2 regions of the Lysinibacillus sp. FSL P2-0066 genome follow, and region 1 is predicted to be linked to the other one. Evidence: riboswitches for the same ligand, from Rfam matches in the RefSeq annotation. Region 1 holds a riboswitch; the other holds the start of a gene.

Region 1 (15,385 bases):
GTCATTTTGAGAAAGCGTAAAATCCATATCAATATGAAGATTTTGAGCCGTTAATTTCTTCGTTTGCAATAAGATGGACAAACCTGGATGATCAATATTTAATTTTAATGATTTAATGGCTTGAACCTCTTTCGAAAGTGAGGATAAATATTGTTTCGCCTGATCTGTTTTTTCTAATTGCAATAAACCATGTAACACTTGAATATGATTTGTAAAATCATGACGTAGTGACGACACCGAAGTAATCAATGTTTTGATTTCTGCTAAATACGTGTCCTCTGTAGCGCCAACTTCCTTCGCCACCTCTTTTTGATACCATCTTTGTAAAAAGAAAAAAGAACCGATGACTATTAAAATAAGTACACCATTAAAAATAAAATTAAAAAGGTTGTCTTCAATGACTTTACCCTTGATACCATTTAGTGTATCTGCACTAATGTCAATGCCTAAATACCCGATAATTGTTCCATTATCATCTTTGATGGGTGCACCAACAGATAAATAAGACCCATGTTCAGAATCATGAATTACCTCTGTAACATAGGTTTCACCATTATAGGCTTTTTCAACATGCTTTGCAGGAACAGTACAAACCACTCCTATACCGAAGCCCTCTTTCATTTCTTTTGGCATCCCTGTAATCATGGCTATTGATACTTCAGGATTGTCCACCTTTAAGGTGTATACGAATAGTGCACCTAGTTTTATCCTTGCGTCGTTTAAATAATTTCTTACTTTCCAATAATAATCATTTTCCTGTGGATTATTTAAAAATTGCTGATAGGCATCGGTATCGATGGATGCAGCAATAGAACGGGCTGCCTCTAAACTTTGATTGGCAATCGACTCTTCAACGGTCTTTTTTATTTTTACATAGGATGTAAAGATGTTTAAACTTGTAAACAAACATAATAAAATCGTTGATAGAATTAATATTAGTTTTATTTTTCTATTTTTCATAAAACACGGTACTTCCTCATCTGTAAATATTCTAGAATACTATTATATTATAATTAACTCTATTTTTTGTTTGTAAAGCAAACATTGCTTGTATATCCTACATAAATTAAAACACAAAATCAATTTTTATTTTATTCATACCCAAAATTACACACCGTAACAAATAGTTTAATAATCCTTGACAAGAAAGTAAACTAAAAAGGTAAGGAATAACGTTTTATGTCTCATTTCCTATTTAAATGGAAAAATGAAAAGACTACTAAAGAAAAGGTAACAAAAAAAGATCAGGTGCCAGCAATACCTGATCTTTAATACAATTTGCTTATTTTTTACTTGAAGTACGTGTTTGATCCTGTGGCTTTAAAAAGGTAGGTCGTTTACTATAACCTTTTGGAGACAGTCGCAATAAGGACTTACGTATATTGCCTTTTTCGAAATCGGCACTAAAGTTTACATACGGCACTCCCAAGACTTTCATATTTGCAGTGTATAAAAGAATGAAAAACACGGCTATAAAAAAACCAAATAAGCCAAAAAACGCCGAAGCCATAATAATGATTAATCGAAAAATACTCATAGCCGTCACAAAGGATTGATTGACCAATGTAAATGCAGCGATACTAGAAATGGCAATCACAACTATCATTGAGGGGCTTGTAACACCTGCTTTAATCGCTGCATCCCCAATAATTAGTCCCCCTACCACACTAACTGAGCCACTGATTGCACTAGGAAGGCGCAAGTTAGCCTCTCGAAACAATTCAAACATAAATAGCATCATTAAAATTTCTAGAATGGTTGGAAAGGGCAATCCTGACCTCGATTCTACAACCGTAGCAAGTAGAAGAAACGGAAGCTGCTCTTGATGATAAGTCGTCAATGCAAGCCAAAAACCTGGCAGTAGCATACTTATTAATATACCGACAATTCTGAGTAATCGTTCCATCGAGCTAACAATGAGTGGGTACTCATTATCCTCTGCCGATTTAAAGAGCAACATAATATTTGTAGGTGTAATTATGGCATAGGACACACCATCAATCATTAAGAGTATTCTTCCTCTAATTAACGCCTGCATAGCAAAATCAGGTCTTCCTGTATAATCATGTCTTGGAAGAATTGTCGCTGTCTTTTCAATTTTTTCCATTAATAAGTCGCCATTGATAACAATATCCGTATCAATTTTTTGTAATTGAAGTCGAATTTGTTCTAGCATATTTAAATTCACAATGTCTTCCATATATAGTATGGCTACGGTTGTTTTAGAACGCTTACCAATTTCTAATGTCTCTACACTAAAAGAATTAGTCGGTAATCGTTTTCTTAATAAAGCAATATTAATAAAAACATCTTCAATAAAGTCATCTCTAGGTCCCTTTACCACTAGTTCTAATGTTGTTTCCCCAGGCTCCCGATTGGGTCTTTTTGAAATATCACTAGAATAAAGTAATTGATTTTCTTCAAAATACAGTAAAACATGGCCTTTATAGATCCTAGTTACCGCATCCTCTTTCGATAAAATCTTTTGTAAATAGGGAATGTGTAAATGCTGTTCAATTTCTTCTTCTAGCATGTCCTCCGTGACATTGCTTAACAAAGATTGAACACGTTGAACAACCACAGTTTGAAGTATTTGCTCATTGACCATTGCATCACAAGTTATCAAATGTACTGTATATTGCTGAAAATTATATTGTTGGAAAATCACATCAGCAGAGCGTTGAAATAGTGATTTCAACATTTTCAAATTAATTTGTTCAATTGATGAAATACTTCTCATCTCCTACTGAGCCAGCTCAAGATTAGTACATTTATGAAACAATCACCTTCAATAAATACACTTAAGCATATTTTTCCCATGGTTGTTCAAAATATTCAAAGAAACAAATGTTGTGACGACTATTCAAATTGTCCTGATCCAATCATTTTCTTTAGATTTGCCATCTCAATTGCAGACATTGCAGCATCATAGCCTTTATTACCAGATTTCGTTCCTGCACGTTCAATTGCCTGTTCAATATTTTCGGTAGTAACAATTCCAAAAATAACAGGTACATTCGTTGACAATGACACATTGGCAATGCCTTTTGCCGATTCATTACAAACATAGTCATAGTGTGTTGTAGAGCCACGAATAACAGTACCTAAACCAATAATAGCATCATATTTCTTGGTTTCTGCCAGTTGTTTCGCTATAAAAGGAACTTCAAAAGCTCCTGGCACCCATGCGACATCAATAGATGCAGAATCAACCCCATGACGAGTTAAACCATCCATTGCCCCATCCAATAATTTGCTAGTAATAAACTCATTAAAACGACCCACTACTACTGCAATTTTCAAATCCGTTCCAATTAATTGTGCTTCAAATGTTTGACCCATTGTTCCTTCTCCTTTTTACATAGAAATTTTAGTTTTATTAGTGGATAATTGTTGACGATAAGCAACCAATGCTTCTATCGAGATCATTTTTAAGCCATGATGTGCAGCGTAATTTGTTAGTTCTTCAAACCGAAGCATGTGCCCATCATCACCCATAATTTCGCAAATAACACCTGCAGGTACGCTATGACAAAGCTTCGCTAGATCAATAGTGGCCTCCGTGTGTCCTCTCCGTTCCAGCACGCCTTGCTCTTTCGCAATCAACGGAAAAATATGGCCTGGTCGACGAAAATCAGTCGGCTTAGCTTGCTTTTCTACCATCCTTTGTATCGTTAGCGCACGCTCAAAGGCGCTAATCCCTGTCGTTGTTTCTACATGATCGATACTTACCGTAAATGCGGTTTGATGGTTATCTGTATTGTGCTGAACCATTGGATATAAATCTAGCTTTTGTGCAAGCTGCTGTGAAATCGGCGTACAAATTAAACCTCTACCATTGGTTGCCATAAAGTTGATTGTTGCTGGTGTGATGAATTCAGCGAGTGCCAGAAGATCTCCTTCATTTTCTCGATCCTCATCATCAACCACCACAATCATATTGCCCTGCCTTAAATCCTCTATGGCTTCTTCAATTGAATGTAGCACGATGATCAACTCCTATTCTGTGATTTAAAAACCATGTTGTGCTAAATAATCTCTTGTAATAGCTGGCGTTGTTTGCCCCTTTTTTAATTGCCCTATAATGTATTTTCCAACTAAATCGGTTTCGATATTAACGATTGCTCCAACCCTCTTCATACCTAAAACGGTTTCTTTGTAAGTATGAGGAATAAGTGAAATTGTGACACTCTTGGCTTCAACATGAAAAAGGGTTAAGCTTGTGCCATCAATTGTTATGGAACCCTTTGGAATACAAAAGTTGGTTAGCTCCTCTGACATTTCGATATCAATATATACGGCGTTTGCTACTGGACGTTTTCGCAAAATTTTGCCGACTCCATCAACATGACCAGCAACAAAATGGCCACCAAATCGCCCATTAGCAGGCATGGCACGCTCCAAATTAACAGAATCACCTATTGCCAGCTGCTGTAGATTTGTTGCTTTGACTGTTTCAGGCATAACATCCATCGTAAGCTGCTGTTGTGTGAAATTTGTCACCGTTAAACAAACGCCATTGACCGCTATACTGTCACCAAGCTTGACATCCTCCGTTATCTTGGCTGATTGAACCGTAATTTTCATACTGTCCCGATCGCTTTGCACGGCTTTTATGATACCAATATCCTCTACAAGTCCTGTAAACATTCCATCACCTACTCTACTTTATTAGCACTTCTATCCTTAACTTTTAAAGTTGATCCACCTGTTTTTGTGCCTTATCCTTCTCCCTTCTCTCGTTAGCAATAAAAAATAAAAACCCCTTTACATCAAAGGGGTTTTGGGAGTATAAGACATCAACAAATAAGCCTATTTGAAAACAATTTTTTCATAGACTGTCATCTCACTCGTTCTTCTCCCATCCAGACTATCACTGTCGGTTTTGGATTTGCACCAAATCAGCTTGCGCTCACGGACTTTGAATTGCTTCATCACCGCCGATTGGGAATTTCACCCTACCCCGAAGAACATCTTCTATTCGATTGTAGCTAAATAAAAAAACTTCCCACAAGATGATTGGGAAGTTTTGTAATAAATGCATAGTCAAATAAACCTTCTAAATTAGAATCAATTTAAAAAGTTCGCATTTTTACCCTTCTCCCATCCAGACTGTAACTGTCGGTTTTGGATTTGCACCAAATCAGCTTGCGCTCACGGACTTTGAATTGCTTCATCACCGCCGATCGGGAATTTCACCCTACCCCGAAGAATATTTTTATTTAGCTAGTCTTACGATAACACTATTTTATTATATTATCCATCCTTCTTTTTAAATTTTTTTCGAAGCATAAATTTTAAACAGCTTTGACTCGACTTGAAAAATGTAAAAGATGTTATTAAAATGATGACATTTAACCTGTTTATGGAACTTCTTAATCAAAAAAACGTTCCTTTACAAGTGACTATTCAGTCTAGCAGTTTGGAGGTCATTTACTTGACATTTTTTAAAAATATACCTTTTAAACAAGCTATTTTCTATGCCCTATTAGCACTCTGTTGTGGGGTTTCGATCGTTTTCGTACTTCATAACGAACAATTTTATGATCGACCGATAGCGGAAATAACGCAAGTGGATGTAACAGCATCAGAACCGATGACAGATATGTATGAAAATGAGGATTTTTTGTTTACACAGGAGATTATGGCCATTATCAAAAATGGTCAGCATAAGGGGCAATCCATTCATTTGACGAATGACTATTCTTCGTCTGGTGCTTTTGATCAAGAATACCATGTAGGCAATGAAATCTTTGTCACGCTAGATGATCGCACAACACAATCTGTTTTAACAGGAACCATTCTCGATTTAAAACGAGATCAAACCATGGTAATGATTGCATGGATTTTTATTTTTGCCCTACTTATTGTAGGTAAAAGACAAGGCTTATTTTCTATCATTAGTTTGAGTGTCAATGCTGTGATTTTATCATTCGCATTAGATCTTTATGTGAAGCATGGGGGCGTAAGCCTGTTATTAGTCAGCGGCATTTGTGCCCTGCTATTTACGATTATTTCGCTCCTACTTATTAGTGGATTGCATACAAAAACATATGTAGCCATCGTGTCCACACTTTTAGGCACTGTTATAGCGCTTATCATAAGCTCTATTGTAATGTGGTTGACAGGTGAAAATGGTCTTCGTTATGAAGAAATGCAATTTTTAACACGTCCCTATCGTACCGTCTTTATGGCAGGTTTATTTATTGGCTCACTTGGGGCAGTAATGGATGTTTCTATTACAATGGCTTCCTCAATTTTTGCTTTATACGAGCAAGATCCTACAATCTCTGTCAAGGCTCTGAAATCTTCGGGACATGAAATCGGTAAAGATATTATGGGTACCATTACAAGTATCTTATTCTTTGCCTACCTTTGCGGCTCCATACCTATGATTATTCTCTATTTAAAAAATTCTTCCACATTAGGGCTTACATTGTCCTTAAATCTTTCTTTAGAATTAGCCCGTGCCTTAGCAGGGGGTATTGGTGTTGTCCTTACGATTCCTATCAGTCAGTATACCGCTATATTTTTCATTAATCGAAAGAGGGTTCAAGAATGAATGTTATCGTCTTATTAGCAGTTATTTTATTTGCGTTGATGGTGATAGTAGGAGGTAAACAGGGAGTACGGTCATTTCTTTCTTTATTCCTCAACTTTGGTGTGCTCTTTGTCACCATCTTTTTAATGACAAACCCTAAAAATAGCCCAATCATCTTGACGTTCATAGCCTGTACGATCATTAGCTGTATTAGTCTTTTCTATATCAATAAAACAAATAGTAAAACCATTACAGCCTTTATCTCGACAATGGTGACGATTGTTGTATTACTGCTATTTATTACCTTAATAACGGATAAGTCGATGATCCAAGGGTTTGGTGAAGAATCAACTGAAGAAATCAGCATCTTTTCTCTCTATATTGGTGTTAATTTTGTGCAAATTGGTGCATCAGTTATTATTATGAGTACGATAGGTGCCATTATGGATGTGGCTATTTCTATCGCTACCTCCATGCACGAGATTTTTTATCGCAACCCTTCAATTAGTAGAAAAAAACTTTATACAGCTGGGTTAAGTATCGGGAGAGATATATTAGGAACCGATACTAATACGTTATTTTTTGCTTTCTTTGGTGGCTATTTAAGCTTATTAATCTGGTTCAAGGACCTCTCCTATTCGATTGGGGAAATTATTAACTCCAAGGTTTTTAGTGCCGAAATGACAACCATTCTTTGTGCAGGTATCGGCATTGCACTCATTATTCCAATTGCCTCCTCTATCAATGCCTATTATTTAATTCGTACACGCGAAAAAACAGAAAAACTTTCGTAAACAGTTACGAGCACCTATCATGCATATGTGATAGATGCTCGTTGTTTCTTCTCTTATCACTCAAAAAATGAATGCTATGTCAAAAAAGTTTGTCCAAAATTTACGCCTGGTACTATACTTGTTGTGATTGGCTATGGACTTTATGAGTTGGGATGGTATTAGCCTCTGTCCAAACAAATACGCTGAATGCCTTACCTAGACAATGCTTTCCAGATGGTATTGCGATTACACAAACCTCTCAGCAGGTATCTGGTGCAATTGGTATTGCTGTAATGGTGTCGTTGTTCTCAGCAAAACAACAGCAGCTCCTAAGTGACATAACAACTAATACGCAAGAAGCAGCGGCTTCAGGTTCAGCCTTTGTCTTTACTATCAGTTTTGTACTGGCAATAATGAATGTCATACTCTCTTTCTTTTTGAAAAAAACACAATAATGCCGAGGTGTCTCCATGTACTTTTGAGACACCTCCTTTTGTTGTACCATTTTCATTGCAATCGCCGCATTTTCTGATAATATTTACCATAAGATGTTTACGTACGCTCAAAATGGTTGTTATTACAAGAATACTAGATCGCCCATTCCATGTAACATTTTTTAGCATAGAACGTCAATACAACGAGATGAAAAAGGAGAAAGTTTGCAATGAAGCATATTATCTTTGATTTTGATGGGACGCTGGCAGATTCTACTGCCGTGTTTGCATCAGCATGGAATACTTTAGCCCAAAAATATAAATTTAAAGGCATTGAATTGAAGGAAATTGATACATTAAAAAAATTATCAATTTCAGAACGCAGTAAATTATTTGACTTCCCAATGTATAAATTGCCTATGATTTTACCGCAATTTTATAAATTGTATCGTCAATCATTAAATGATGTTCATCTTTTCGAGGGAATGAAGGAAGTATTAATAGAGATTGATAAAAGAGGCTATAAAATCCTGATTATTTCCTCAAACTCTAAAGAGAATATTTTAGAATTTCTTAAAATGAACGGTATTCATTGTGTAGCAGATGTACTTTGCTCCAACCGCATTTTTGGTAAAGACAAAGTAATGAAAAAGTTTTTAAAGGAAGCGAATGTCGACTCGTCTGACGTCGTATACATTGGAGACGAACAAAGGGATATTGTTGCGTGTAAGAAAGCTGGTGTACCAATTATTTGGGTGGAATGGGGCTATGATGCCAAAGAGGTCGTGCAAAATGACGAACCTGAATACAGTGTCACAACACCACAGGAAATTTTAGAGATCATTTAATCATGAAAAGGATAATAGCACTTGTCTATTATCCTTTTTATATAACTATCCTTTGATGTCACTAATTTGCATTAGCTTTTCTGCTGTACGATTAACCCCTTTGTAGGCATCTGTTAATTCATGCATACTCGCAGCAAACTGCTGTGTAAACGCTGCAATTTGATTAGATGATGCATTGACCTGATCGATGGATTGTTTAATGTTTTCTAGTTGCACAGTTATACTATTAGCACTTTCTGTACTACTCTGGGACATTTTTTGTATTTCAGACGCGACCACCGCGAAGCCACGCCCATGCTCACCTGAACGTGCCGCTTCTATCGATGCGTTTAGACCAAGGATTCTCGATTTCATAGCTAAATCTTTTACTAAATTGACAATCACATTAATTTGTTCAATATCACCTGTCATCGATTCTGAGAAATTAGATAGCTCTTCCAGACGATTGGAGACATCCTTACTGGCAGTGGCTAATCCTTCATTTGTAGCTGTCATTTCTTCTACAGCACTTGAAAGCTCGGTTGCCAATAGACGCATACTATCCATTTTTTCGTTCGAAATAATGGCACTTACTACGCCAATAATACGTCCTCCTTCAAAAATAGGCTGGGCAGAGGCGATATAGGCCATACCAAAACCTTCTGCACTACGCTCCTCTTTCACAAATTTCCCTGAACTTAACGCTATTTCTGTTGCTGTACCTCGATATTTATGTACTGGGTCACCAACCCCAACTTTTAAATCAATCTTTTTTCCTGGTTTGTAGGCAAGCACGCTTTCCGTATCTGCCACGATGACACAAGCATCCTCTGGGTAAGTTGCTTGGTATAAATCAATCGAATCAATAGTTGCTTGTAGTTTAGGATGCATTGTCTTTTCCTCCCTAAAATTTTCTGAACTGTATCAATTTAACTATATCATGCGATCCAAAAAAAGACACCAACGTCCAGTGGTGTCTCGATACAACATTATGATTTTTTCAATAATTCTACATATTTTTCTGCCGTTCGAATTTCAATTGTTAGAGAATTGTCCTTATAGCTTGCCTTAATTAAAAATGGTACATCATTTGAGTTTTGAAACCTAAAATCTAACGTATCATAAGAAACCGTAGCATCTCTTCCTTTTGGGACATATCCTACATCTAACGAATGATGATGGCGCTCAACATATTTGATGGGAATTTGGTCAACTGCATTAAACAAGGTTGAAGAAGTTTGACAGATTCCACCACCAATTCCCATGACTACCTTCTTATTAATAATTTCAGGTGCGGGTTGATAGCCATTTGCCTCATCTCTTGGACCTACAATTGTATTAAAAGAAAAATAATCGCCACTTCCTACGATCACATTATGAATGGCTCTGGCAGAAAGCTCTATATTTTTATTTCTTCCTAAATCAGCACGATTGAAATATGTCGTATAAGATGCAACAACTACTTCCTCTAATAATGGAAGGTCCTCAAAATAATAGCCACTTTCTGTTATATAGAGCGGCATTTCTACCTGACCCCCAGTCGCAGAAGCTTCGATAATACGCTCGACTAGCTCACTTTCCTTTAAAATGATTTGCGGCTTCCCCTTGATCACTTGCCCGTTTTCATCCAAACGATCAAGCATCATACGCTGATCATAGCCATTTGATGTGTCCGTTCCTCTCGCCCATTCCCTTGCTAATTGCTCTAGATGTTTTTGATAGGCTTGTGGGTCTGTATCAAAGCCAAATTCCTTTGGAGATATCGTTTTAAGTACCTTACTCGTAGTTGGATCAACAACCTCTACAATAGGATCAATCATTTGTTCTTGTTCATATGTAACAGGTTGCTGTACTTCCTCACGTTGTTGAATTTCTTGTTCTAGCTTGTTATGATGGACTGCTTCTTTTTCACAACCAACTAGACCCATCATACAGATAACGCAGCATGTAGCTAACCACTTCTTTTTCAACCATAAACACCACCTCTATCTTCATACTACAGTGACATCTTATTCGTCTATTGCTCATAGTGTGTTGTTTTTTGGTTATTTTATTTGTCAAGACAGCAAAAACTCGCTACATTATCCTTACGCCTGACATAACTCCAGATTGTTTGAGGTTTTGAAAGATGAACATCAACGTGTAAAGTTGTTTTTTCATCCCCATTCCTGTACTTGATTAACATTTTAAAGTTTGCCGATGATTTAGGAGGAATGATTCGAGAAAAAGAGCATCTACTAGCTATCCCAAAAGCCAATAGATACTCTTCTTTTTCAACTCTATTTTATAAACAGACTTTTATTTTTGAATAAACATTTGTGTCCAGTAGTTACCGTCCTGTACATAGCCTACACCAATATGCGTGTAGCTTTTATTAAGGATATTGGCACGGTGTCCTTCACTGTTCATCCAGGCAGTTACAACTTCCTGTGCGGAGCGTTGGCCCTGTGCGATATTTTCGCCAGCAGATTTATACGTAATACCGAAGTTTTTCATCATTGTAAAAGGTGTACCATACGTTGGACTTGTGTGGTCAAAGTAATTTTTATCGTGCATATCTTGCGACTTAAATTTAGCTACTCTAGATAGCTCCCAATCTTCTTGCAATGCTGCAAGACCTGCTTTTGCCCGTTCTGCATTGACAAGTTTCACAACCTCTTGTTCAACTGTTGCCTGTACTTTTACAGGGACGTTAATTTTTTGCCCTGGAGAAATTTGATTTGGGTTGGCAAGTTGTGGGTTGGCATCAATTAATTCCTGTACACCCGTTTCTGTTTTTAATGCTATTTTCCATAGAGTATCACCAGATGTCACTGTATAGGATTCGGCAGCCATTGCTGCAACTGGCACTAATAATGAAGTTGCTACTACTGAAGCTAGTGCTACTTTTTTTATTTTTTTAAACATGTTAATCACCCTTCCTAATTGCTCTACCATTATCGTAAATAGTTTATGAGCCATAATCATCACAAAATATTTGGAAGGATTTTTACAATTGTATGACAAGCTCTCCATATGTTTGATTAAAGCCCTTTATCCCGCTATTCTTTACCATTCGGCTTGTCATCAAGTTGCAATATGTTTGTAATTGGCATACATTACTAATAGATTCAGCGATCAATAGCTGCACAATATATCCTATTTTGCTAATTGCTTACGCTGTAATCGATAAATTAAGAGAATATAGAGCCAATCATAAAAGAGCGTTGCTACAGAAATAATGGTAATTAATGGTGTGCGGAAGTATAGATAAAAGCCAACCGCTGCAAATAATGTACCCACCATCTTACAAACTGCTATCCCCATTGATTGACCAGCTAAATTCCCTCTTTGCAATAATAAAGCAATAAATAGTCCCGACATCATAAGATTTTGGAAGAATGCTACATACTTACCTTCGAAATCTTGAAATTCATAGACTATACCTAAAATGATCAGCATGCTAAAGATTAACGTGATCAAAAAGGAGAAATACAATAGCTTTTTTGATAGCATCTTACGATATTCATTTGGAGCATAACGTAAAAATTGCATCAAAATAAAGACATCCAATACAAACCAAATCAGCGTAATATAGCGTTGGAGGTCATTTTGTGGGTAGAAAAAGGCAAAGATAAATTCCCATGAAATATTGGCACAAATAGCAACCATAGGCATGCCATAGGTTTTATCTTGCCATCCCTTATAAATAACAAGTATATATGTAAAAATCCAAAAAAGACCCATGCCTACTTGACAAATTAATAATATATCTCGGTCACTCAACATACACGCTCTCCCCCTCTCTAGCATTCCTTCTACTATATGAGGAAATCAATTCTTTATGTCTAAAAGTTTGCTAGACGGGTAAAGGAGTAGCTAAATATTAAATGACGGCAACCTATACATTCCATAAGCAATCCTATATAGTAAAACGAGGTGATTGAATGAAAATAAAAATGTATATAGATAATGAGCAAATTATCGCGGGGACTACCTTAAAAGATGAGATGGAAGTAGAACACAATAATATGGCTTTGCATAGCTGCCATGATGTTCAAGCTATCATTGACAATCGTCAACATTTAGCCACGACATTGAACTGTGATTTGCAAAATTTTATTTGTACAGAGCAAACACATAGTGCAAACTTTCATAAAGTCACATTAGCGGATCAAGGACGTGGAGCTGCGCAAATGGATACAGCGGTGAAGGATACAGACGCGCTTTATACAGTAGAGCCTAACTTACTATTATGTAGTTTTACGGCTGATTGCGTTCCAGTTATTTTCTATAATGCTGTGAATGGACTTGTCGGTGTGATTCATTCGGGATGGCAAGGAACAGTCAAAGAAATAACACCCAAGCTGTTTCAGCATTTAATGAATGAAGAACAGTGTCGACCTGAGGACTTTCATGTTCAAATCGGGATGGCGCTGAGTCAGCAGAAATTTGAGGTAGACGCAGATGTATATGAAAAATTTCACAGTCTTGGTTATGCCGAAGAATTTATGTATTACAATGCAGAAACGAAAAAATACCATATTGATAATCAGCAGACAGTTAAAAGACAATGTGAGCTTGCAGGTATTCCAGCGAATCAAATACAAATTGATGAAACCTGTACATTCCTTAGCCCCGATGGCTTTTCTTATCGTCAAGATAAACAAGCTGGAAGACATTTAAGCTTTATTATGCGAAAAACACACTAACAGCAAAGACCCTTCTTATCGAATGGGTCTTTGCTGTTATTTTAAAGTACCTGTACTAATAATGGACGTTTCTACATGGACGTTCACGTCTAATTTTCTAATAAGCTCTCTTGTTTTTTTCGATGTCCATTTTCCATGATGATACATTCTAAATTCTTCACTTAAGCCAGCTGGGTCTACCTCTGTTTTATTTAATCGCGCTAAAAATTCACTAATATCCTGTTCAAGCTGTTTATTCACATCTTTTTCCAGATCACTAATACTTTCAACTGTAAATAAATGTGATTCTCTTTCTCCCTTATATTCGCTTAGCTTACCCTTTATTTTTAAGAAAATCGTTAATTTGGGTGATTCCATATTTTTATTACTCTCTTTTTTCACACTGCTCTCGATTAAATCAATCATTACCTTTTCTTCTCCATGTCCTGCATTTAAATCAAGATGCAAAGGAGCAAGGTTTTTCTGTCCACTTAAAGCTTGAATAACGAGTGCTTCCTCAGGTTTAATTAATTCATGCATATGATTCCCTTTAAATATGGCAACGCCTTTAATCTCTAATTTTTCCCCACGTTTTTCAACATAAGGTAATACTGTATCAACTACTGGATTGGTAATCGAATACATAAAATCATGTATATTGGTATTTGGATTAAAAGCAGTATTTATACTAGGCTCTAATAGATTGTTCAAATAGAAAGTAATACTCGGCTTATCAGGATAATCCCCTTTTAAAATCGCTTCCGCATTATCCTTCACAACAGCTATCAATACTTTATTACCTACTTCCGCATTGCGATACAAGTGCTGAACGATTTTTCGAACATTCCCTTTCCGTGCAAAATCTTCGTTTACTAAGACAACTCGCAATTGATTGAAGACTATTTTCTTATCGGATTGCTTTTCTATTTCCACGATGCCGCTTGATACTAAATCTGTTGTGATAGAAAAAGTTTGTGTGTCTTTTTCTGCGTCTGGAGAATATTGGGGGATCGCTACTGTGAGTCTCATCTGATTCTCATCGATATAGTCAAAAGCCATCGAATCTACCATCCCAACATCCTCTAGAGGAACTTTTATTTCTTTTTTAGAACAGCCTGCAAGTAAAACGAAAATCAAAAAAGAAATGATGCATAGACGTTTATTTTTCATACCTGCACCTGCTTTTTTCGAATAACATATATCAGGATTAAAAACACTGGCCAGCTTACCAGCACATAGCCTACATAGTTACTTGCCATAAATAATTTTTCCTGGAATTCACGCGAAAAGGGCATTTTTACAATAAAGAAAATGATCAAGGCGATGATATACAACTGATAACTTTGCTTTTTCTTTTTAAGGAAGGTATCCATACCCCTTTTTGCACACCATACATAGGCTGTAATCGAGGATAAGATTAGAAAAACCCAAAGCGTAATGCCAATGATATCGATTCGTTCAATAAAGGTAAATTCTCCTGCCTTAAATAGGTTTAATACTGAAAACTCTACATTTTTTAATTGCCACTCTGAATAATACATGACGCTAATAGCTGTTGTGATAAAGCATAAAAATATACTAATCCAAATACCGATTAAGGAATGACGAAATGCCTTTTTTTGATCGATGATATATGGAAAATAAAATAGAATTAATTCGTAACCAAGGATCGAAAAATACCCTTGCTTTAATGCTTCATAAAATTCCTTAGGCGTAAAATTAAATAGAGGCAAAAAATGACTTGGATCACCTTTTTCAATGGCCCAGCGCGTAAAATAGAATAATCCAATGGTAATAAAAAATGTCATTATACAAAACCGTGCAATAGATTTAATACCCCCACTTACAATGTAAATAAGTAGCAGTAAAAAGCAAAGGACAGGCATGGTGATGGTTTGTTCTTGCAATGCTGTACTTTGAATTAAGTGCATATAATTACTAATAATCCCTGCACTAAAAATAATAAATTGAATAATGACGAGTAGATTTATAAATTTTCCGAGCCATTTTCCCAATAATATTTCATTCATTCGAAATAAATCATCATTGGGAAACTTCGAACAAAGCCATACCATCGCAAATAGTGTCAGGCTAGCAATCACACCAAAGAGAAGAGGCATAAATGATTGTGTGTAGCCCA
Region 2 (15,385 bases), 220 kb from region 1:
CACTTTCTTTGTGGTGAAATCGTTCATAAATCATTCATAATTAATAGCTAAGTGTTTTTGTATCATTTTGCTATAATAGGTGAGAATAGTACACCTAGTAGCAGTTTGTTCAAAAAAGCTGTAACACATTTAATCCGGTATTGTTGACGTCAATGTGAAAGAAGCTTTTACATACTTATAGACGTATAGAGCATGAAAAAGTTCTATTTGTCTCTTCCTTATGTAAAAGCAAACGCAAGCCGTAATTGATAGGGGGTTTATTAACTTGGAGAAAAAGAAAAAACGTCTTGTACTGCGAACTGTCATTTTAGCTGTGTTAGCGTTGGCAATCGGGTACACAGTATATGGAACAGCAACAAAGGAAAAAGTAGAGTTAGTAGCAGTAGGCTCTGAGGCACCTGACTTCACGTTAGTAGATTTAAACGGTGAAAAACATAAATTGTCGGATTATAAAGGGCAAGGGGTATTTTTAAATTTCTGGGGAACTTGGTGTAAGCCTTGCGAGAAGGAAATGCCTGCGATGGACAATCAGTATCAAGAATTTAAAGATCATGGTGTACAAACATTAGCTGTCAATATTGCTCAAACAGATTTTGAAGTACAGAATTTTGTCGATCGATATGGGTTGTCATTTCCAGTAGTTATCGATAAAACAAAAAGTGTTATGACTGCTTATAATGTAGGTCAATTACCTGCAACAGTGCTAATCGATCCAGAAGGCAAAGTGGCCAAAATTATTACAGGTGAAATGACGGAGAAGGATATTGCTTCGTACATGGAATTAGTGAAGCCAAATAAGGAGTAAATGACGATGGAAAAAATCATTTGTGCTTGTGGTCATAGTAATCCATACGGCACGAAGCTTTGTGAGAAATGTGGTCGTCCTTTAACCGAGGAAGAAAAACAAAATAAGGTTGTTGATATGCGCTATGATGGTATGGCCATTCGCTCCAAAACATATAACAAATCATTTGTTGATAAAATATGGAATTTCTTCTCAAGTGTTAAAGTTGGTATATCCTTAATTATAATCACATTAATTGCTGCTTCAGTCGGAACATTACTACCACAAGAGTTTTACGTAAAAGCTTCTGATATGGAGAAGGGGGCTTACTACGCAGACGTATATGGTACATTCGGTAAAATCTATTATACGTTGGGGCTTTCGGATTTATATAGCTCATGGTGGTTCCAGATTTTGGTTGGTATGCTAGCGGTATCAATTATAGTGGCAAGTCTTGACCGAGGCATTCCACTTTATAAATCATTAAAGAATCAACGTGTTAAAAGACATGAAAGCTTTATGAAGCGTCAGCGCATTGTTGCAGAAGGACAAGTGTCAGCGAGTGCGGAGGAAACGCTTGATAAAGTGGCTCAAAAAATGACTGAGATGAAGTATTCTGTTCGTCGAGATGGTAGCGCTCTCTTAGCTGAAAAAGGACGCTTTTCTCGTTACGGTCCGTACATAAACCATGTAGGTCTCATCATTTTTTTAGGTGGGGTCATGCTACGTCTAGTTCCAGGCTTCTATGTTGATGAATCGATATGGGTGCGTGAAGGTGAAACACGAGCTATCACTGGAATGGAAGGCTATTTCATTGAAAACCGTGACTTTATTTTAGAAACACATGATAATACACCTCAAGGTGAGCAAGTTAAACAGGGTGTGAATGTAGTGGCTAAAAACTTCCAGACCGATATTACACTTTACAAGCAACCTGAAGACGCATTGCCTGGGGATACGGAAAATCTTGAAAAAGTAAAAGACTATTCTATTCGTGTAAACCATCCTTTGAAAGAAGATGGCTTTGCTCTTTACCAGATGGATTATCGTCTAAATGAATTAAAACAGATGAACTTTGAATTAATTAATAAGACAACAGAGAAATCATTAGGTAAGGTAGAGATTGATTTAACAAATCCTAAAAAAGAATATGATTTAGGGAATGGTTCATCCGTTCAAATTCTTGTCTATACACCTGATTTTGATGGATTTGAAAATGGAGAACCTCAGACTAAAACGTCTATTCCAAATAATCCTGCATTTTTATTTAAAATGACTACACCAGAAACTCCTGAAGGAGAAGTAAGCTTTGTTGAAATTATGCAGCCTCCTTTAGAACCACTGGGTGAAAATAAATACAGAATGAAATTTGCTAGTGCAGAGATGCGTGATATGTCAGGTATTACGGTGCGAAAAGATAGTACCATCCCTATTCTGTTTGTTGGTGGGGTCATCTTTATGATCGGTGTTGCCATTGGCTCTTACTGGAATCATCGTCGTTTATGGCTTCAAGTGGAACCAGACGGCCGTGTGTTAATGGCTGCCCATGTCAACAAAAATATGTTCAGCATGAAAAAGGATTTAGATGCTGTTACAACATTTGCTGCATTGCCTCCGTATAAAGATCAGTTAGAGAAAGATGAGGCTGGCGAAGAGTCCACTACTGGTGGCATTAAAGAAAAGGAAGGTGACAACACCTTATGAGTTTGATTGACTTAAGTGGAAACTTACTATTTGTAGCGTTTATTGCTTATCTAGTTGCGACATTATTATTTGGTGGTTCAATTAAGCAAGGTAATGCTACTGGTAAAAATACTGGCAAATGGGGCAAGCTTGCCATTGTGGTTACTATTATTGGTTTCCTATCACAGCTTGGCTATTTTATTACGCGTTGGATTTATACAGGACATGCGCCAGTAAGTAATATGTTCGAATTTACAACTGCCTTTGGTATGTTCATTGTCGGCGCGTTTATCTTAATTTATTTTATTTATCGTTTGACTGCACTTGGATTAGTGGCACTGCCTGTTGCGCTTTTGATTATTGCTTATGCAGCAATGTTCCCGAAAGAAGTAAGTCCATTAGTGCCTTCATTACAAAGTCATTGGTTAACAATTCACGTTATTACAGCAGCATTAGGGCAATCTATTTTAGCCATTAGTGCTGTGGCAGGACTTATTTACTTATTAAAAGTTGTTGATTTAACAAAGCCTTCTAAACAACGTTTTTGGTTAGAGGCCGTTATGTACTGTCTTGTAGTAGTTGTTGGGTTTGTTGCAGTTACATCTACATTTAGTGCGATGGATTATGAGTCTAGCTATAATTATGTGGATAAAGAAGGAACTACTCGTAAAATTATTTACAATTTACCTCCAGTATTCGGTATGAATGAATATGAAGTGATAGAAGAACATGGCATGTCGCCATTAGTAGAAATGCCAGCATTAATTAATGCGAAAAAATTAACAACTGTTGTTTGGTCATTAATGGTAGGATCTGTGTTGTATTTATTAATTCGTTTAATTGCTCGCCGTCGAATTAGTGCCATTTTCCAACCACTTGTTAAACGTGTCAATTTACAATTACTTGATGAAATTGGTTATCGTTCAGTGCTGATTGGTTTCCCTGTATTCTCCCTTGGTGCTTTAATCTTTGCGATGATTTGGGCACAAATTGCTTGGAGTCGTTTCTGGGGTTGGGATCCAAAAGAAGTATGGGCTCTTATTACATGGTTATTCTATGCAGCATTCCTGCATTTACGTCTATCAAAAGGCTGGGAAGGTCGAAAATCTGCTTGGTTAGCATTAATTGGTTTCGGGATTATTTTATTCAACCTAATTGCTGTTAACTTAATTCTGGCAGGTTTACACTCCTACGCGTAACCTGTGAAGCAACAAGCCTTTTCGCTGTAGCGAAGAGGCTTTCTTTTCTTTTCAATATGTGTCACACCATGTACAATAGAAGTTAGAGAAAGATTGGAAGAGAGGGATCGTGAAAGTGTCAGAAAATATTTCAGTATTAGTAGTAGATGACGAGGATCGTATTCGCCGCTTATTAAAAATGTATCTTGAGCGTGAAGGATACCTTGTTGACGAGGCCGAAAATGGTGAACAAGCGATCGAGAAATCTTTAGAAAAAGAGTATCACTGTATTTTACTTGATATTATGATGCCTGAAAAAGATGGGCTAGAAGTGTGTGCGGAAATTCGAGAGCGCGCAGCAACACCGATTATTTTATTAACTGCCAAAGGCGAAGAAGCGAACCGTGTACAAGGGTTTGAGCTTGGTGCAGATGACTATATTGTAAAACCATTTAGTCCTCGTGAGGTTGTGCTACGTGTGAAGGCTATTTTACGCCGTTCACAGGCTTTCTCACCAACGACAAATGCGTCTTCTTCAAAAGATTTAGTGGTGTTCCAACATTTAATGATTGATCATGATGCACACCGTGTGACTGCAGAGGGCATTGAGGTTAATTTAACACCGAAAGAGTATGAATTGCTATACTTTTTAGCGAAATCGCCAGACAAAGTATTTGACCGTGAACAACTACTAAAAGAGGTATGGCATTATGACTTCTTTGGTGATTTACGTACAGTGGACACACATGTAAAACGTTTACGTGAAAAGCTCAACCGAGTTTCTGAAAACGCTGCTAAAATGATTGTGACGGTTTGGGGCGTTGGATACAAATTTGAGGTTGTCAATGAATAGAATATGGAATAGTGTTGTCGGGAAGCTATGGGTAACCATATTGCTTCTCGTTTCATTTGTATTATTTGTTTTCACGGTGTTAATGCTTGAATTTCTTCAAAATTACCATATGCAGCAAGCAGAAATTTCATTGCGGCAAACAGCTGCAACGGTAGCAAGTATAGTAGATGACAATGAAACAGCCGAATCTACCTCGGAATTATTAAAAGATATTTTACCTACAGGGACCAATGCATTGATCGCTATCAGTCATGTTGAAGTGTCCTTTGCGATGCAAGAGGGTGTCAATAAAAAAGAAATACAAGATACCATTTTAGCCAATAAATCTTTTCATGAAGTGTTTCAATCAGATGAACCGATTATTAAAGAAATGATGATGCCTTCTTCAACTGATCAAGAAAAGATGGAATCTTATGTCGTACTTGGTTTTCCGCTAAATGTTGAAAATGCAGTACATGGAGCTGTCTTCATCTATCAAAGCCCTGATGCGCTACATAAAACGTCTAAGGAAACAACGAAAATTGTCTTTTTAGCAGCCTTCATAGCATTTGTGTTGACGACATTCTTCGCATTTTTCCTTTCTTCACGTATTACTTCGCCATTGAGAAAAATGCGTGAATTGGCTTTTGAAATCGCGAAAGGGAATTTTGAAGCGAAAATGCCTACTACCCAAAATGACGAAATTGGTCAGCTTGCCGTTGCCTTTAACCAAATGGGCCGTCAATTAAAGCATAATTTAGAGGTCATCAATCAAGAAAACGAACAGCTTTCTAATATTTTGACATCTATGACAGATGCTGTGATTACATTTAACCGTGATCGTACAATATTATTAAGTAATCCACCAGCAGAACGGCTAATGCAAAAGTGGTTTGTGAATAAAGGCTCACAAAGTGCTAAACCTATCCCGCCAGAGCTGTATCATATGCTTGATCATGTGCTGATGTTTGAGGATAAACTAGAAGAGGAAATTGAAATGGACGGCAGCTATTATACGTTTACTATTAGTCCCCTTTATAGTGGTGAAATGATACGTGGCGCTGTGGCTGTTATTCGTGATATGACTGAACAACATCGCTTAGAAAAACTTAGATCCGATTTTATAGCCAATGTCTCTCATGAGCTACGGACACCGATTGCCATGCTTCAAGGTTATTCGGAAGCATTGATGGATGATGATTTTATTCAGGATCAGGAAGAGCGTAATGAGATTACCAAAATTATTTATGATGAATCGAAGCGAATGGGCCGTCTTGTGACAGATCTATTAGATTTAGCACGCATGGAATCAGGGCATATGACGCTATATAAAGATGAATTACCGATTAATTCTACATTCGAACGAATTACACAAAAATTTGCGCAGGTAGCAAAAGAAAAGCACGTTCGTCTGCAATTTGACAGTGAATTTAATGACGAGGCTATGATTAATATAGATGAGGATCGCATTGAACAAGTGCTTACAAATTTAGTTGACAATGCCCTTAGACATACAGATGAAGGGTCTGTGACTGTAAAAGTAGAGCAGGAGCCGACATTTGCTAAAATATCTGTCCAAGATACAGGACATGGCATTCCTCAAGAGGACTTACCCTATGTCTTTGAACGTTTTTATAAAGCCGATAAGGCACGTACTCGTTCCAAGGGTGGAACTGGTCTCGGCTTAGCCATTGCTAGAAATATTGTGAAGGCACACTCAGGTAATATAATGGTAGACAGTGTGCTGAAAGAGGGTACGACCTTCACGTTTTATTTACCGTTCGATTAATAACATGTATTGCTATTAATTGGCTGTAACTTCTATGAATGTAAGACGACAAATATTATAGAACGGGGGTGGAGTGCTTTGAATGACTCCGTGTTCCATCGACTATACGATGCATATCACCAAGACGTGTTTCAGTTTTTAATATATTTAGTAAAAAACCGTACACTTGCCGAAGATTTAGCACATGAAGTTTATGTACGAGTGTTGCGCTCGTACGATCAATTTGCAGGGAATAGTAGTGAGAAAACTTGGCTATTTGCTATTGCCAAAAATGTAGCGATTGATCATTTTAGAAAGCAAGCTGTACGCCAAAAGCATTCACATGATTTCTTTGACTGGGAAACGGAACAGCTCCATTCAACCACACCATCACCGGAAGATATGCTACAGGCCAGTGATGAATTTATGCAGGTAGAATCAGCACTTGAAAACTGTACAGGCGACCAAAAAATGGTCATTATTATGCGCTATTTTCAGGACTTATCAATTGCAGAAACAGCGCAAATACTAGATTGGACAGAAGCTAAGGTAAAAACCACCCAGCATCGAGCCATTAAATTTTTAAGGCAACAGCTACAGCCGATTAGAGAACAGGAGGCGAAACGGCAATGACGCATAAGCCATTTGATGATGAACAGCTTGAACATGTATTGAACAATGCCCCTAAGCTTTCTGACCGCCGTTCAAAAGAAGAAATATTAAATCGGTTAATGGCAGATGCTCGCTTGCAGGATAATAGTCACCTTCAAGAAGCGATACAACAACCTATAGAGAATGAAGAAGCACAACAAGAAAGTAAACCTTTGATTCAAGATGAACAACCATCACGATTTAAGTTCCGAAAAATGTCGATTTTTACGAGTATAGCAGCTGTTTTCGCGTTAACGGTGCTCGTTGGCTCCATGGTCATGAATAATAACGCTAGCCAAAAAGATCTAGCTAGTACACCGGAAACGGCTAATTACTCTACATTACAGGAAGATCGTTCTGCTAAAGAGGCCGCTACCCAGGATGAGGCACTTCAATCCAGTATTGTAGCGGAGCATGAGCGTATGTTATCTTTACGGTCATCAGTCTATGAGGAAGATGTGAAAGATGCTGTCGTTTTTCGTATTGGTTTGGCAGGACGCGATGCAGAAAGTGTACCAATGACATATGTGATACCAAATGAGCGTGTAGCAACTGATTTTGGGACGCAAAAACCTTCTACTTTACAGATGTATGAGAAATATGCTCCTCAAATTGATGAAGAAGCCAAAGGGTTTACGGATTATCATCCTTTTAAGGGTGAACTGAAGGAGAAAGATGACAAGCTTGTCCACGTTTTACCAAAGGACAATAACTATGATGTTGCTTCAGCTACCGTTAATGAATACAAAGGTACTTTAGAGGATACATTCTCGGATTCTGAATATACGGAAGTTGAGATTCAAAATGAAGATGGCACACCTTATGAGTTTTCTCAAGAGGGTGAGCCAAGCCAAGCCATGTCATTAACAAACGCCAAACATTTTAATTATTATTTATACCAAGATGGTAATGGGGCAGAATATCTATCACCAGATTTCCGTCAAACATTTGCTAATGTTACAGAGGCACTTACATTAATGAAAAACAAAAATGATGATGTTTATGTAACAGTTGTTCCTGAAAATGTGACATACACGGTGAAAGAGGAAGCAGAAGGTGTAGTCGTTACTTTCGATATCCCTTTAGATTTAGCATCGATGGAGCCAATTCGCGCTACCCAACTGATTGAGGCCATGATGTTAACTGCTGCTAGCTTTGACCAACAATTACGCTTAGATAATGTGGTCCAAGAAAGCTGGGAAGGATTCGATTTAAAAACGTATTTGCCAAAGCCTGTGGGGCCAAATAAACAATATATGCCTTAGACAAAATCAAAAATGGAGCATTCCTGTAACATGGAATGCTCAATTTTTACAATACATACAAATCTAATCGGATTTTTTTTAAGCAGAACTATTTACTTTTTCTTGATAATTAATTATAGTAAGGTTGTAGTATAAAATAATATGATTCATCTTCGGGGCAGGGTGAAAATCCCGACCGGCGGTAATAGAGTGGTGAACCGTTAATGTTTTTCATTAACTCGAATGGTTTATGCTTCGCTCTTCAGCCCGCGACCTGTGCAAATTTATTTGCATGGCTGACTTGGTGTGATTCCAAGGCCGACAGTTAAAGTCTGGATGGGAGAAGATGGAGGTACGATCGTCATTCATTGTTATGAAATGAACTATGACCGAGCGCTTTTTTTGTATGACTTTTTAAACAGTGCTTAAAAAATAGTTTATGTTGACGCTTATTCGTCATGCCTTTCTCCCTTGTGCTTTTCATGCATAAGGGTTTTTTCATGCTAACAATTGAAAGATCGTCACCTTTCTTCTTGCGAGATTGAATCAGCAAAGAGGAGAGAGTTTTCTATGAAGAAAAATGTTAAACTTCAATCGTTTATTACGATTGGCATGCTGAGCAGTATTTCGTTTTTATTAATGCTTTTTAATTTCCCAATTCCACCATTCCCAGCATTTTTGGAAGTCGACTTTAGTGATATGCCTGCATTAATAGCAGCCATCACTATGGGGCCTGTGGCTGGTATTTTAGTAGAATTATTTAAAAATGTATTGGATTGGATTTTCTCGGGAACGCCAACAGGTGTGCCAGTAGGTCATATTGCCAACTTTGCAACAGGTATTTTATTTATTTTACCAGTAAGCCTTATTTTTAATCGCTTTAAAACAATTGCTGGTCTTGTTGGAGGTTTAGCGACTGGAACAGTTGTAATGGCGGTAGGCATGAGTGTTTTAAACTACGCAGTATTTTTACCGATGTACACATACTTCTTAGGTATGGAGCCTGTTGTAGGTGATTCGCTTTATAAAATGATCATTGCTGGGATTTTACCATTTAACATTGTAAAAGGTATTTTATTAACGGCTATTATGGCGTTTTTATTTACAACAATGCGCAAATGGATCGACCGCCAGCGTTCTATCTATATAACAAAATAATTTTTACTAACCTCGGGTAAACATACCTGAGGTTTTTTGTTGGAAGGATTGAAGGATAGGGGAAAGGTCTGATGGATAATTTACTAAAAGTGAAGGATAGAAAGGCAAAACTAACGGATAATTATAGAAAAAAGTAATGGGATAAACTAGCTATCTAGTCCTTTATAATTACAACCTAGTCGAAAGCTATATTTTCATGTAAAATAGAGAAGAGTTTAGAATGTTTGAGGAGTTTGAAGAGATGAGTGGAAAAAAAGGACAGTGGTCTAGTAAATTAGGTTTTATTTTAGCATCAGCTGGTGCGGCGATTGGACTAGGGGCAATTTGGAAACTTCCCTATGTAACAGGACAAAGTGGTGGAGGAGCATTTTTCCTTATCTTTGTGTTATTTACCTTGTTAATAGGACTACCGATGTTATTGTCCGAGTATGTTTTAGGACGTGGTACACAATCCGAGGCTGTAACAGCGTATAAAAAAATTGCTCCAACTAAGCCAGGCTGGGCTTGGATTGGTCGAATGGGCGTGCTAGGCTGTTTTTTATTATTAACTTTTTATAGCGTAGTTGGAGGTTGGATCTTTATTTATAGCGGGCTAGGTGTAGCTGGCGCGGTAATTGATCCAGCAGTAGATCCAGCTGAACTATTTGGAAAAATTATAGGTACGCCTTGGATTACGCTAGTTGGACTAGTGTTGTTTACATTAGCCAACGTACTTGTGATTTCATTAGGTGTACAAAATGGAATTGAAAAGGCCAATAAATGGATGATGCCGTTACTCTTCATAATGTTCATTGTCCTTGTTGTGCGTGCAGTTACATTAGATGGGGCAATGGAAGGGGTAAAATTCTTCTTATGGCCTGATTTCTCGAATATTACAGGTAAAGCATTATTAGAAGCCCTAGGACAATCGTTCTTTGGGTTAGCAGTAGGCTTTTCTTGTCTAGTTACATATAGCTCTTATTTAAAAAAGGATGTCAGTCTTCCGAATTCAGCGGGTTCTGTAGTGTTGTTAACCGTGCTTGTTTCATTTTTAGCAGGTTTAGCGATTTTCCCTGTGGTGTTCGCCTTTGATTTAGAGCCAGCAGCGGGTCCGGGTTTGCTATTTATGGTGCTGCCAACAGCTTTTAGTCAAATGCCATTTGGTGAAGTGTTTTTAGCCATGTTTTTATTGCTATTTTTATTTGCTACATTAACGTCATCATTTAGTTTATATGAGATTATCGTCGCGGCATTTATGGAGCATAGTCAGAAATCCCGACCGATGTGGACGCTTTTACTTGGTATAGTCGTATTTATTGCAGCTATTCCAGCAGCACTTTCTTCGAGTGTATTATCGGATATAATGATTTTTGAGAAAAGTATCTTTGATGCAACCGATTTTTTAGTGTCGAATATCATGCTTCCATTAGGGAATTTATTCATTGCTATTTTTATTGCCTATGTAGTGGATAAAGAATTTGTGAAGAGAGAATTGCTAACGGGTAGTCAAATGGGGCAAGGCTATTATTCTACATATCGTATGTTAATGTTAGTTGTTGTACCGATTATTATTCTCGTTGTGTTTGTTAATATGCTACTGCAGTATTAAAGAAAAACAAAACAGTCAATTGAAAGGTAGAAATGGATATCTGTTGCTTGGCTACTTGCTTTCCTATCTAACCAAAAAAATCTAATCTATTTAGCAAAGGTTTTCAAATAAAATGAAGGTGTTCATTACTCTTTATGTAGAGGTGCTGTCAATCACCACTTCTCCACATTGAAATCGCTATGCTACTATGAAAAAATGGTTGATTGGAGTGGAGCCAGGGGTCAAAGATGAGACCCTGGAGCGAATGGAAGTGAGTAAAGCGGCTCATCGGACGCCCCCTAGACGCTGGCGGAACGGAAATACCTTTCACCTTGCAAAGTTGCTTTTTCTGCCGTGGACATCTTCTTTTTTTAAACATGAAAAGGTGTATTCCGTCTATTAGGAATACACCTTTTTATTATGGTTACAAAGATTAATAATCGTTAAGTGATAGCTCACCTAGCCAATCTTCTTTAATAATCTTCCTTGCTTGTTCTTCGCTTTTGGCAATAGGGAATACTTTATCAACCTGTGAAATAGCGAATAAGTTGCGAATGAAATCATCGACGACAATAATGGCGATTTTCTTATCTTTTACAGACACTTTCTTAGCAAAATTAACGATCATACCGAATCCAGTACTATCAATATTTGTTACCTTTTGCATATCGATAATGTATCCATGCTTTGTGTCTAAGCTAAGTGTTTGAAGCTCTGACTTTATTTCTTCAATCATCCCGTATTCTAAATCGCCTGTAAACGCAATTACAATATAATCAGCCTTTGTGTCAATATTCATTGCAATTTTCTTCTGATTCATCCTATAGCGCCTCCATTATTCTTTTCTTGTTTGGGGATTTATTCAAACTTAAATTTATTCACTTCATTTTGTAAATTATCAGCAATTGATGATAACTCATCTGAGCTTTGTGTAATTTCTGCAACAGTCGCATATTGCTCTTCTGAGGTTGCTGCAATCTCCTCTGTAGCTGCGGCAGCGTCCTCAATGATACGAGAAATATCTTGAATTGCTTGTTGTACGCTTAAAGAGTTGTCGTTAACATGTGTAAATGCAACTTTCATTTGTTCGACGCCTTCCTCAGTTTCGACAACTTTCTCTACGATTTCCTTAAGGGCACTTCCACCTTTATTGATGATCGTAACCTGCTCCTCGACAGCCAGTAAATTGCTTTCCATCGTTCGTACGGTTACAGATGTTTCAGCCTGGATATCATTAATAAGATTTGTAATTTGTCCTGCTGCTAAACTTGACTGCTCTGCAAGTTGACGAACCTCTGATGCAACGACAGCAAAGCCTTTTCCTTGATCACCTGCTCGTGCTGCCTCAATGGCTGCATTGAGTGCTAACAGATTCGTTTGTTCTGCGATCCCAGTGATAACGGTAATAATACCACCAATTTCTTCAGAGCGCTTGCCTAATTTTTGGATAGAATCAGTTGCATAAGACACAGTTTTTGTAACATCACTTAGATGCATAATCGCTTCATTGATGGCTTCTTCTCCTTTACGTGCGATATGAGTGGATTCGATAGCGCTATTTAAAGTGATTTCAGCCTTTTGTAAGCTCTTTGATACTTCTTCAATCGTTTTTTGCATCATTGAAACTATTCGTTCAGCCTGATCAGATTGAGTGGTAGTACCAACGGCGATTTCATTCATTGTTAGTGCAATCTGATTAGATGCTTCACTTGTTTGATGTGATGATTCTGCCAAAGTGTGTGACGACTTTGCAATTTGGTGTGCACTACCAGCTACAATCTTTATCGTCTCTGTTAAATGATTTTTCATACTACTAAATGCGCGTGCTAATTCAGCGATTTCATCTTTGCCTTTAGGGTTTAACAGTTTAACATTTAAATTTAGTTCTGCTAATTCCTTGGCATTGGTACTTAAAATGTTAATAGGATTTACAATTTGCTTTTGTAAGAACCAACTAATTCCTCCGATCATTACAATGGCAATCACTAAGGAAATAGCTACATTCTCCAGTGCTGATTTTGTTGCAATGCTTATATAAGGAGCGGTAGGGACAGCGGTTGCCCATACACCGATCACCTCGCCTTGACTATTTACGATAGGATCATAGGCTGCTTGATGCAAACTTCCTAAGACATTTGCAGAACCGATAAAGCGCTTTTTTTCTCCGAGCACAACAGTTGCAACCTCGTCAGAAACCTTTGTATTTAAAGCACGCTCACCATTATCCACTATATTGGTACTGATACGAGTATCGTTTTGAAAGATGGATACAGCATTCCCATTTGTAAGTTCTCCAACTTTATCAGCCACCTCAAAGTTTTCTACCATATTGATATCGCCTTTATAGAGCTGATTGTTTTTTATGGACCATTCTCCAGGGTATTTAGCATCTAAATATTCATAGCTCAATTGTATATCTGATAAAAGCTTTGTATCAGCACTTTCTAATAGATTGTTCTTGGCAACAAAAAAATTGACGCCTGCTAAAAGGGAAGTAAGTAAAATAATACAACCAAATATAAGCAGATTCATTTTCTTTCGTATAGATAACTTCATTAAAACGCCCCCAATTTTACGTTTACTTTATAGATGAAACTTTTTGGAAATACCTACTAAAAATTTTGTTTCAGAAATATTTTCGAACCAAATATGGTCTACCATATTTTTGACAAAAAATAAACCGCGTCCACGATCAGCATAATCAAGTTTGTCTAAATCGAATTGAAGAACTTTGTCCCAGTCCTTTTCGTCAATACCTTTTGCTTCGTCAGTGACTGTTATTTTTATTTCTTCGTTTGATTGAGTTACATGTATTTGAATTTCCTTTTGAGTGGGTATATTAATTTTCCCCATAGCCTCTACGGCATTGATGACTAATTCATGAACAACAAATCTTATTTCTCGTTTATAAGGTAGATTATATAAATCTGTATAATTCTCCATAATTTGATCAATAAAGGCTATAGCTTGTGTATCAGGATTTACATTGAGTGTGAATTCCATCTTCAATCACCTACCCTTTAATGTAATTGTTATTGAAACGACTGTGATGTCATCGCTGTAATCATTGTCAATTAAATTGTATTTTTGAGAAAATTTTTGTAGTGCATAGCTATTATCCTGTGAAGCATAAGCGTAGAAAAAGTCCATATCAATTGAATTTTGCTCGTTCAATGTTAATAATCCATCTGTATAAAGAATAATACGGTGCCAGCCTGATAAAGGTATTGTTTTTTTATTTATTTGAATAGTAGGGAATAGTCCGAGGATAGGTGTATTCGCTGGGAGGAAGACTGTTTCTCCATATTTTCCAAATAAAAAACCAGAAGGGTGAGCCGCATTCACATAGTGCAATGTTCCATTTTTCGTATCTAGAAGTATGTAAATCGCCGTCATTAAAAAACGGTCCATATCTTCATCAGAAAATAGCTCGTATATTTGGCGGTTAAGTTCTTGGATTACTGCTACTGGATCAATTAACTTAGTAATCATTCCTTTTAATAACGATCTAATGGACATCGTAACGAGTGATGCAGCTATGCCATGCCCCATTGCATCGTACAGAAGAATGGCGGTTAAATGGTCATTAATCTTAAACCAACAGTACATGTCACCTCCTAGTGTATTAGATGTTACATAAAGACCATCAATCTGTATTTGCTCAAGATTTAATGGAGGAGATAGTGCGTTCTTTTGGAATTTTTTTGCAACGAATAAATCTTTTTGAATCATACTTTCTTGCTGCTTTCGAAGCGTGGCTTCCTTCTGATATTTTAAGGCTACTTGAATTCGAGTTTTAAAATGAGTAAAATCAAACGGCTTTAAAATAAAGTCGAAAATACCTGCTTCAAACACCCTATCGATTGTTATGTTTTTTTCGTAGGTAGTGGATAGAAGGATAGGGACATCTATCCAATTTTTAAGTACATGAATGTGCTGACAAATTTCCTCGCAATTGCTGAGTGTCATTTTAGTGTCGAGGACGATTAATTCCAGCTCATCTTTCAAAGATGAATCTACTAAATAATTCATTGCTGCTTCCGTTGTTGAAAAGCAATGAATATTTGGGATGCTGATACGATGAAAATATTTCTGCAGACGTAGCACATCATTACTTACGCTGCCAATAATTAATACTGACATGCCTACTAAATTCACCGCCTTATGTATCTATAACTAAATATTTCCTGGAAGCCAACATAATGATTTCTAACCATAATTATATACTCCGTATTTACTTATAATATGAATAAATGAAAATTCTAATTTGCTATAAATTTACCAATAAATATGGCATTATACAAGGCTTTTGTGATATAAAGTAAAACTTAATCAATAGGATTTTTGACATCTAGGTTCTTGGATAGGGTTCACGGGTTAACTTTTTAACGATGCTCTTGATATATCTGCATTTGATGCATGAGGAAGTAGAGAATGCTTCGTCTCTAGTCATGATACTTGACTGTACATTTTTAGAGTGACGAAGGATTTTGTAAGACTAAAGGCCTTTTGTAGAAAGT

What was found. A riboswitch is a leader RNA that binds a small molecule or an ion and turns the genes downstream of it on or off. The one in region 1 is predicted to bind FMN.
Region 2: it holds a riboswitch for FMN, as region 1 does, so the genes downstream of both, MKZ14_RS06110 (ECF transporter S component) here and ribE (riboflavin synthase) in region 1, are expected to answer to the same signal.

The regions. Positions count from the first base shown of each region.
Region 1 is NZ_CP150202.1:1,487,537-1,502,921, reverse strand. Features, by position in the region: gene MKZ14_RS07250 (GHKL domain-containing protein) at 1-960, opposite strand, end outside; gene MKZ14_RS07245 (spore germination protein) at 1,283-2,740, opposite strand; gene ribE (6,7-dimethyl-8-ribityllumazine synthase) at 2,860-3,342, opposite strand; partial or broken gene ribB (3,4-dihydroxy-2-butanone-4-phosphate synthase) at 3,361-3,987, opposite strand; gene ribE (riboflavin synthase) at 4,012-4,650, opposite strand; FMN riboswitch at 4,850-4,975, opposite strand; FMN riboswitch at 5,092-5,217, opposite strand; gene MKZ14_RS07225 (YibE/F family protein) at 5,438-6,562, shown strand; gene MKZ14_RS07220 (YibE/F family protein) at 6,559-7,335, shown strand; gene MKZ14_RS07215 (hypothetical protein) at 7,488-7,769, shown strand; gene MKZ14_RS07210 (HAD-IA family hydrolase) at 7,979-8,596, shown strand; gene MKZ14_RS07205 (methyl-accepting chemotaxis protein) at 8,642-9,466, opposite strand; gene MKZ14_RS07200 (VanW family protein) at 9,565-10,545, opposite strand; gene MKZ14_RS07195 (CAP domain-containing protein) at 10,874-11,482, opposite strand; gene MKZ14_RS07190 (hypothetical protein) at 11,714-12,343, opposite strand; gene pgeF (peptidoglycan editing factor PgeF) at 12,502-13,266, shown strand; gene MKZ14_RS07180 (Ger(x)C family spore germination protein) at 13,303-14,415, opposite strand; gene MKZ14_RS07175 (GerAB/ArcD/ProY family transporter) at 14,412-15,385, opposite strand, start outside.
Region 2 is NZ_CP150202.1:1,270,761-1,286,145, forward strand. Features, by position in the region: gene resA (thiol-disulfide oxidoreductase ResA) at 266-805, shown strand; gene MKZ14_RS06080 (cytochrome c biogenesis protein ResB) at 812-2,488, shown strand; gene ccsB (c-type cytochrome biogenesis protein CcsB) at 2,485-3,666, shown strand; gene MKZ14_RS06090 (response regulator transcription factor) at 3,782-4,498, shown strand; gene MKZ14_RS06095 (ATP-binding protein) at 4,491-6,266, shown strand; gene sigX (RNA polymerase sigma factor SigX) at 6,324-6,878, shown strand; gene MKZ14_RS06105 (hypothetical protein) at 6,875-8,161, shown strand; FMN riboswitch at 8,306-8,492, shown strand; gene MKZ14_RS06110 (ECF transporter S component) at 8,711-9,298, shown strand; gene MKZ14_RS06115 (sodium-dependent transporter) at 9,540-10,886, shown strand; gene MKZ14_RS06120 (STAS domain-containing protein) at 11,299-11,685, opposite strand; gene MKZ14_RS06125 (methyl-accepting chemotaxis protein) at 11,724-13,421, opposite strand; gene MKZ14_RS06130 (ATP-binding protein) at 13,449-13,868, opposite strand; gene MKZ14_RS06135 (response regulator) at 13,875-15,008, opposite strand.